DNA from 4 places in the Streptomyces sp. NBC_01198 genome. Region 1 is predicted to be linked to each of the others. Evidence: riboswitches for the same ligand, from Rfam matches in the RefSeq annotation. Region 1 holds a riboswitch; each other region holds the start of a gene.
The links. Region 1 has a riboswitch for cyclic di-AMP ahead of OG702_RS30525 (M23 family metallopeptidase). Riboswitches for the same ligand answer to the same signal wherever they lie in the genome.

Region 1 (2,190 bases):
CGGCGGCGGGGCTGTCGAACAAGGACATCGCGGCCCGGCTGTTCCTGAGCCCGCGGACCGTCGGCTACCACCTCTACAAGGCGTATCCGAAGCTCGGCGTGGTCTCCCGCGGCGAGCTGGCCGGGCTGTTCGAGGAGGGACACACGGCAGCGCCCGCCCGGTGGTGAAGACCGGGCGGGCACTGCCGTGGGGCGTCAGGCGACTCAGATGGTGACACCGTGCGCCGCGAGGTAGGCGACGGGGTCGATGTCGGAACCGTAGTTCGGCGTGGTGCGGACCTCGAAGTGCAGGTGCGGTCCTGTGACGTTGCCGGTGGCGCCGGATATGCCGATCTCCTGGCCGGAGGCGACGGTCTGGCCGACGGAGACAACCGGCTTGGTCAGGTGGCCGTACAGCGTGTACTTGCCGTCGGCGTGCCGGATGATCACGTCGTTGCCGTAGGCGCCGTCGGCGCCTGCGTGCACCACGGTGCCCGCCGCCACGGAGTGGACCGGGGTGCCGGTCCAGACCAGGAAGTCGACACCGGTGTGGTAACCGGAGGACCAGTTGGAGCCCTGGGCGTGGTAAGGGGTGCCGATGGCGGCGTCGCCGACCGGCTTGGTGTAGCCGGTGGAGCTGACGGCCTTCTTGGCGGCCGCGGGCGCGGCCTTCTTGGCCGGGGCCGGGGCGGCCTTCTTCGCGGGGGCCGGCGCGGCCTTGACCGGGGCGGTGTTCAGCGTGAGGTGCTGGCCGGGGCGGATCAGACTCGGGTTGGCTCCGATGACCTTCTTGTTGGCCTTGTACAGCGACTTCCAGCCGCCCTTGACGTGGTGGGTGGTGGCGATCTTCGCCAGGGTGTCCCCGCGGACGACGGTGTACTCGTGCGACTTCGCGGAAGCGGCGGGGGCCTTGGTGGGCTCGGCGGCCGACGCGTGGCCGACGCCGAGCAGCGGCACCGCGAGGGCGGCGCCTCCGGTGCCCGCCGCGATGCACACCCGGGTCAGGCGGTTGAGCGAGCGGGGCTTGCGGTGCTGTCCCTTTGCGGGCATGGGGGAATTCCTCTCCTACGCCTGCGAGGTGAGCTGTCGGGTTCGGGCAGGAGATGCCCGGCCGCGGTCCGCCGTGGCCGCGCTCCGAGGAGCGCGTACGGTCGCGCGGCTTCACCCCGAGCCGTCCGGTGTCCCCGGACGGCGACCTACCTGGGTCCCCCGCTCCTGCCCTGAGTGCTCGGCTGTTCCCGATACCGGGCGGCGGCAGGATTCGGCGTCCCGCCCGGCGGATACCGCGGACGTCCGGCCCGCGGTAGGGCGAAGCTAGACGACGCCGGGAGCGGCGGGCAACCAAACGCGGCATGCCGCCCCAATCCGCCCGTACCGGCGGTTACTCCTCGCCATCCGTACACGCCGGTACGTATGCGGACCGGTCACCGCGAGTCGAGCGGCGGGCCGCACAGGGTGACAAACGGCCCGGACCGGAAACAGCGGGTGTCGCCGGGGAGCCGGACCGTGTTCGGCCCGTGACGCCGGTCACGGATCCGGCCGGCAGTGATCGGCGTCACTGCGAAATGCCGGAATTGGCACGGTGTTTCGGATATGCCGGGATCGCGGCCGACGGGACGTCAGCCCGTCCTCAGTAGCTGCCCGGCACTCCGCCGATGCGCGCGTCCAGCGTCCGGCTGAGCCGGTAGGCCACCGGCCGGAAGCCGACCGCCGGCCAGTGCCCCGCGGCCAGCGGGGAGGCGGAGTGCCAGCGGGCCGAGATGTAGCGGTGGCCGTTGTCGTACGCCCACGCCAGCGCGGTGGCCAGCAGCACCCGGCTGATGCCCTCGCCGCGCGCGGCGGGTTCCACGTACGCCTCGGCGAGTTCCACGCACGACTCCGGTACGACCGGGTCGGGCACGGCCGGGACGACCAGCACCATGGCGATCTCCTCGCCCCTGCGGGACGCGATCCAGGCTCCGCAGCGCGGATCGGCGAGCGCGTCGGCGTAGTGCAGCCGCAGCGCGGCCAGCGCGCCCTCCGGCTGCGGCTGGAACATCGCGGACTCGCGCTGCCGCCGGGAGGACTCCGCCGCCATCCGGCCGATCTGCGGCAGGTCGCCGGGACCGGCCCGGCGGATGCCGAGGCCCTCGACGCCGCGCGGCTGGCGGCCCCTGGCCTTGACCGCCATCAGGCCGTGCACGAGTTCGCGGCCGAAGCCGAGGTCGGCCCA
Region 2 (2,190 bases), 1.7 Mb from region 1:
ACGCCCGCCCACCCCGGTACGGGCTCGGTGCCGCCCAGCGCGGTCGCCCACCCCGGAACGGCGCACGGCACCCCTCCGGCCGCTCCCGCCGACCCCGCGGCCCCCAGCGCGCCCACGGACGGGAGCGGGCGTCACGCCCGCCCGTACAGCCCCTCCGACGAGGCGCTGGCAGCGACCGACCGGGCGACCCGTACCGAATCCTCCGCGGTCACCGCGAACGTCGCGGATGCCAACGACACGGTCACCACCGGCAATACGGACACCGGCGCCGATACGGACCCGGGTACGTACAAGGTCGGCGCAGGCGACTCGCTGTCCGGGATCGCGTCCGGCCATGATGTGGCGGGCGGCTGGCACCGGCTCTACGACGTCAACCACCAGCTGATCGGCGACAATCCAAACCTCATCAAACCCGGACAGATTCTCAGCCTGGGGTGAACGCCGGCTGCCGGGAGGCCGAACAGCCGTGCCGGGCAAGCCCGGTGACAAAACGGACGTACGGTATTTCCGTGCCCTGCGGCGATGTGACAAGCCTCTCTCCGGAGCTGTGACCGGCTGCTCGCTCGCTGCTGAGCTCCGGCCGTCCGACCTGCGGGTTCTTCCACTCCCCGAATCCCGGACGGCAGTTGGCGCCCGAAACGCGAGTGTTTGTTCAACCGGGCCCCCTGTGCTTAACGTCTAAACGCTCGCCACAGCGGGCCCCGCCGGAGCGGAACGCCGAGTCCTGCCGCCGCCCCCACGGGAACAGTCGACGCGAAAGCGCCGCAGGCAGGAGCGGGGGACCCACGGTCTTCCGCCGGACCAGAGGCAGTACGCCGCGCAGCGCGGACAGCACGTCGCCGCTGCGTGAACGCCACCGGTCCGGCTCGGGGTGAAGCCGGGCATCCGCGTCCAACACCGCGGTGCCGGCCGGGCAACTCACGTCCGAACCCGACAGCTGACCTCGTAGGCGTCGGTGAGGAACACACACATGGGTAAGCACCGTCGCGCCTCGAAGATGGTCCGTTTCGCCACGTTCGCCGGAGTCGCCGGCACCGCCATCGCCATACCGCTGATCGGCGCCACGTCCTCGTCCGCCGCCTCGGTGGCCACCTGGGACGCCGTCGCCCAGTGCGAGTCCGGTGGCAACTGGTCGATCAACACCGGCAACGGCTACTACGGCGGCCTGCAGTTCTCGCAGTCCAGCTGGGAGGCGGCCGGCGGCCTGCAGTACGCGGCCCGCGCCGACCTGGCCACCAAGGACCAGCAGATCGCGGCCGCCGAGAAGCTGCTCGCCATCCAGGGCCCCGGCGCCTGGTCCTGCGCGTCGGCCGGCGGCCTGACCGCGGGCGGCCCGTCGCCCGACATCAACACCGGCGGCTCGTCGTCCTCGGCAAGCACCTCCACGCCTGCCAAGGCCACCACCCCGGCGAAGAAGGCCACCCCGGCGAAGAAGGCCACCCCGGCCAAGCACACCGCCACGGACTGGAAGCGGCACACCGCCCGCAAGGGCGACTACACCGTCGTCTCCGGCGACACCCTGTCGCGCATCGCCGCCAGCCACCACGTGGCGGGCGGCTGGCACAAGCTCTTCGAGCTCAACAAGGACAGCGTCAAGGACGCCGACCTGATCTACCCGGGCCAGCAGCTGTACCTCGGCTGACCGCCCGGCGGGAACCTCACCGACCGGCCGGTCACGCGGCCCGCCCTCGGGGGCGCCGCGTGCCCGGCCGGTTTTCCGTCTCAGGGGCCGGGCCGGGAACCGGCACGGGCACCCGGGGCGGTTAGGCTCGTCCCGGAAAAGACGAGAAGACATCATCTGAAGGAGACAACGTGCCGTCCATCGACGTCGTCGTAGCCCGGGAAATCCTCGACTCGCGAGGCAACCCCACCGTCGAGGTCGAGGTCGGCCTCGATGACGGCAGCACGGGCCGCGCCGCGGTGCCGTCCGGCGCATCCACCGGCGCATTCGAGGCCCTCGAACTCCGCGACGGCGACAAGAACCGCTACCAGGGCAAGGGCGTCGAGAAGGCCGTCCTCGCCGTGATCGAGCAGATCGGCCCGGAGCTGGTCGGCTACGACGCCACCGAGCAGCGGCTGATCGACCAGGCGATGTTCGACCTGGACGCCACTCCCGACAAGTCCTCGCTCGGCGCCAACGCCATCCTCGGCGTGTCGCTGGCGGTCGCGCACGCCGCCTCCGAGGCCTCC
Region 3 (2,190 bases), 2.2 Mb from region 1:
GGACGCACTGGTCGATGGCGCCGTCGGCGGACCGGACCACGTAATGCGCCGAGGCGGCGTGGGCCGGGTCCTTGAAGAGCGTGATCGTGTCGGCGAAGGTCTCCTGGGTGACGTGGATGACCACCATCTGGATCGGATACGTGGTCGGCCTGCTGGCGGCGGTGTAGTTGGCGGTGCTGGCCGCCGCCCAGGTGGCTGACGGGTAGTCCACCGTCCCGGCGCGGAGGGCGGCGGGTCGGTCGACCGCCCGCACGGCGTCGGCGGGTCCGTCGGCTGTCAGCGCGGCACCTGCGGGTCCGTCGGCTGCCTGCGCGGCTCCGGCGGGCCAGAGGCCGGCGGTGAGGCCCGCGGTGGCGGCGGCACCGAGGCCGAGGCCGCCGCGCAGCAGCGAACGGCGGCTGGGCACGGCGGGATTGGGGCGTTCCATCGAAGGCTCCCTGAGGCGTCATGATGAGGGCGGGTGCATGACAAGAACGGGCCCGCCCATCGTGCGGCCCGCGCCCCTGGCATGCCAAGTGGTTCGCGAATTGGCACAGGTCCAGACCACTGGTACCGCGCCGGTCAGGCGGATATCTGCGCCCGCACGCCGCTGCGCCCCGCCGTCACCCGCTCACCGCCCGTAGCCATGTCGGCCTCTCCGATAACAACTGACGCACACTCACATCACTGCCCGGCCACGCCACCTGTCCGGTTCCTCCACTCTACGTATACCTTGCCCGATTGGTTCCCGTCCCCAACTCTCCCATTCGGCTTGGAAAACCTCTCCGGCTCTATTAACGTTCGATAACGCAGCGCGGTCGTCACCGCCGCCGACAGGCGGCACCGTGCGCTTGCCGAATCCCGTCCGCGGGAACCGGGGACCCGCCCTTCCGCTACCGCGGGAGGGGTCCAATGGGGTGAATCGGGCAGCCGTCAGGCCCGTAGGAGACCTTCCTGCTCCGAACCCGTCAGCTAACCCGGTAGGCGAGAAGGAAGGAAAGGAGTGCGCCCCCGTGGCGTCCAACCAGCCTGCCTACGCTCCTGCCCCGGTAGCAGAACCGACCGGGGAGTGGCCCTTCGGGGAGCGGGACGAGCCCCTGCCGTCCGGCGCCCCCTCCGACGGCTCCGCCGCCACCCCTTCCTCGTCCTCGCCGGCGTCGTCCGCGCCGTCCCACGACGGCTACGACTACGGTTCGGAGCCCGCCGGCCTGCGCAGCCAGCTGCGCCTGCCGCGGCAGCGCACCGGCCTGCCCGCCCGTGGCGCGGCGGTCGGCAGCGCCGTGCTGGGCATGGCGGCCATGGCCGCGGTCGGTGCCGGTGGAGTGGCCGAGGCGGCCGACGCGCCGCCCGCCGGGCCGCCGATATCGCTGCCGGACTCGCCCGGCTTCCCCGACGCACTGCCCGCACAGGCGGTCCCGGCCCCGCAGCCCGAGGTCTCGGTCGGCACACCGTCGTACGACCCCTCCGCCGTCGTCCAGGCGACCGGCACGGCGGACGCCCCACACCCGGCCGTTACGGCGGCTGCTAATGACGCCGCCCAGGACGCGCACGGCGAGGAGGACGTGGCCGCCGCCGCGACCCCCGTCGACCCCGGCGAGGCGCTGCGCACCCGCATCGTCGACCAGGTCACCCGGCAGCGCGACGCCGCCGCCCGCGCCGAGCGCGAGGCCGCCGAGAAGTCCGCCGCCGAGCAGGCGGCCAAGGAGGCCGCCGCCCGCAAGGTGCGCGAGCAGGCCGCAGCCGCGAAGGCCGAGGCCGAGGCGAAGGCCAAGGCGGCCGCGGACGCCGCCGCGCGGGCGGAGGCCGAACGGCTCGCCCGGCTCGCCGTCTCCTACGTCAAGCCGGTCGCCTCCTACACCCTCACCACCGCCTTCGGCGAGTCCGGCAACATGTGGGCGACCCACACCGGCCAGGACTTCGCCGCCCCCACCGGCACCCCGGTGCACGCCGTCCACAGCGGCACGGTCACCTCGGCCGGCTGGGCGGGCTCGTTCGGCTACCGGGTGGTCCTCCGCCTCGATGACGGCACCGAGCTGTGGTACTGCCACCTGTCGACGATGGTCGCCACGTCCGGCGAGGTCGTCACCGGCGACACCATCGGCCGGGTCGGCGCGACCGGCAACGTACCGGGGCCGCACCTGCACCTCGAAGTACGACCCGGTGGTGGCGCGCCCGTCGATCCGGTGCCGTGGCTGTACGGTCATGATGTCG
Region 4 (2,190 bases), 830 kb from region 1:
CCGGGGGCGCGGATCCTCATCCACCAGCCCTCGATGAGCGACGTGGTGCAGGGCGATGTCTCCGACCTGGAGATCCAGGCCAACGAACTGCTGCGCACCCGAGAGCAGTTGGAGACGCTGCTGGCCCGGCACACCGGCCAGGACCTGGACCGGGTGCGTACCGACATCGAGCGGGACAAGGTCTTCGACGCCGAATCCGCGGTCGCGTACGGCCTGGTGGACCGGCTGACCACCAGCCGCAAGGCCAACGGCCCCTCCTACGGCCTGCGGTGAGGCCCGGTGGTGCCGGAACTGCCGCCGCTGCCGGCGCTCACCCGTTCCGAGGGCGAGCTGATCGACTGCTACCTGGAGGTCGTTGACCTGCTGGGCCGGATCAACCCGTCGCGGACCACCGACACCTACGCGGCGCTGCGGGCCGCCCAGGCGCTGGTCGGGCGGGCCGTGGCACTGCGGGAGGCGCTGACGGTGATGCATCTGCGCGGCGAGACGGACCTGCATCACGCCACGCTGGGGCGGGCGCTGCGGGTGCTCGACGGTGAACGCCGGTCGTCACTTGCCGTGGTGCCGCCCGAGACGGCTCCGCCGCCGGTGGCCGACTGACCCGGCGGACCGTCCGCGGCCGGACCGGGGACGCGGCTCGTCACCCAGCGGCGCGACCGCCCCCGATTCGGCCGAACATCGGCTCAGCCCATTGGCGGATCGGCAACCCGGCGCGGACGGCCGGCGCGGTTGCGTACCCGTTTGCCGATGATCGACAAGCCCGCAGGTCACACGGGCCGCCGGCGGCGCAGTCCACCCGGAAGGCCTAATGCCGTCACCCGGATGGCAGCAGTGTGACGAGAGTCACATCGGGCGTTTCCCAGCCGGTGCCGGCGTGCGCGGTGCGTCACGATCCGTGGTGACGACAAGCCCCCGCCGCCGTGGCGGGGCGGTCCGCACGGAAGCCGAATCCCGCCGGCGTGCGGATGTCAGGTCGACACGAGTGCAACGGCGGGAGCGGAGGACCCAGGCACGACGGGGCAGGCCAGGAGCAGGTAAGGGCCGCCTCTTGGGGTGAAGCCGCTGCATGCGGCCGGGCATCTTCGCCTGCTCGAACCCGACAGGTCATCCTTCGCAGGCTGACGACGAAGGGTTGCGCATGACCGCGCCTATCGCACTGTCCGCCAGGCTGTCCCGGATCGGGGCCGCCTCGGTGCTCACCGCGGCGGCCGTCGCCGTACCGGCGCTGCTGCCGGGCGCCGCACAGCAGGCGGACGCCGCCACGCTCGCCGCGAGAGCCCTCGGCGTGGCGGCCTCGAAGCAGGGCTCGCCCTACCAGTGGGGCGCCGCGGGGCCCAGCCGCTTCGACTGCTCGGGCCTGACGCTGTACTCGTTCAAGCAGGCGGGCAGGAAGCTGCCGCGCACCGCGGCGGCGCAGTACGGCAGCACCAGGCACATCTCGTCATCCGCGCGCCGGGCGGGCGACCTGGTGTTCTTCCACACCGGCTCGTCGAGCTCGTCGGTCTACCACGTCGGGATCTACGCGGGCGGCGGCGCGATCTGGCACGCCCCGAAGACCGGCGCGCGGGTCCGGCTGGAGCACATCTGGACCAGGAGTGTGTGGTACGGCCGGGTGTGACGCCCGGGGAGCCCCCGGGGACAGGCGCGGCGGCCGGCACGCAGCCGGCGGCCGGGACCGCCGGTCAGCCGACCGGGACCGCCCACGGCAGCATGATCCACACGGTCTTCCCCCCGGCGTCGGTCGGCGTGACCTGCAGGCTGCCGCCGGACTCCGCCGTGAGGTGGCGGACGATCACCATCCCCCGCCCGCTGTCCTGTTGCAGCGCGGCGGCGGTCTCCTGCCGTGGCCAGCGCGGATGGCTGTCGGTGACGCCGATGTGCAACTCCTCCAGGCGTTCGAGGCGTACGTCGACGGTGAAGGTCGGCGACAGCCCCGAGGTGTGCAGTACCGCGTTGGTGGCCAACTCCGACACGATCAGACGGACCGCGTCGACAGCGGGGGCCCCGGCGGGCAGCCCCCAGTCGGCGAGTAGACCGCACACGTAGCGCCTGGCCGTCGTCACCGACGCGGGGTCGCTCGGCAGGGTGATGGATGCTTCCTGAAGATCTGCCATGGCGACGCTTCCCTTTCCCGCCGTGACCTGGCTCCGGTACGTACCTGCGCCGGAGCGGGACGCCCCGGGAATTGGG

Region 2: another riboswitch for cyclic di-AMP. It lies ahead of OG702_RS23030 (transglycosylase family protein); the one in region 1 lies ahead of OG702_RS30525 (M23 family metallopeptidase).
Region 3: another riboswitch for cyclic di-AMP. It lies ahead of OG702_RS21010 (M23 family metallopeptidase); the one in region 1 lies ahead of OG702_RS30525 (M23 family metallopeptidase).
Region 4: another riboswitch for cyclic di-AMP. It lies ahead of OG702_RS34160 (C40 family peptidase); the one in region 1 lies ahead of OG702_RS30525 (M23 family metallopeptidase).

What each region holds. Positions count from the first base shown of each region.
Region 1 is NZ_CP108568.1:6,855,837-6,858,026, reverse strand. It holds gene OG702_RS30530 (AAA family ATPase) at 1-167, shown strand, start outside; gene OG702_RS30525 (M23 family metallopeptidase) at 204-1,028, opposite strand; cyclic di-AMP (ydaO/yuaA leader) riboswitch at 1,034-1,222, opposite strand; gene OG702_RS30520 (GNAT family N-acetyltransferase) at 1,609-2,190, opposite strand, start outside.
Region 2 is NZ_CP108568.1:5,149,926-5,152,115, forward strand. It holds gene OG702_RS23025 (transglycosylase family protein) at 1-438, shown strand, start outside; cyclic di-AMP (ydaO/yuaA leader) riboswitch at 828-967, shown strand; gene OG702_RS23030 (transglycosylase family protein) at 971-1,642, shown strand; gene eno (phosphopyruvate hydratase) at 1,813-2,190, shown strand, end outside.
Region 3 is NZ_CP108568.1:4,687,243-4,689,432, forward strand. It holds gene OG702_RS21005 (N-acetylmuramoyl-L-alanine amidase) at 1-427, opposite strand, end outside; cyclic di-AMP (ydaO/yuaA leader) riboswitch at 822-980, shown strand; gene OG702_RS21010 (M23 family metallopeptidase) at 993-2,190, shown strand, end outside.
Region 4 is NZ_CP108568.1:7,685,053-7,687,242, reverse strand. It holds gene OG702_RS34170 (ATP-dependent Clp protease proteolytic subunit) at 1-273, shown strand, start outside; gene OG702_RS34165 (hypothetical protein) at 280-600, shown strand; cyclic di-AMP (ydaO/yuaA leader) riboswitch at 933-1,135, shown strand; gene OG702_RS34160 (C40 family peptidase) at 1,139-1,618, shown strand; gene OG702_RS34155 (ATP-binding protein) at 1,683-2,114, opposite strand.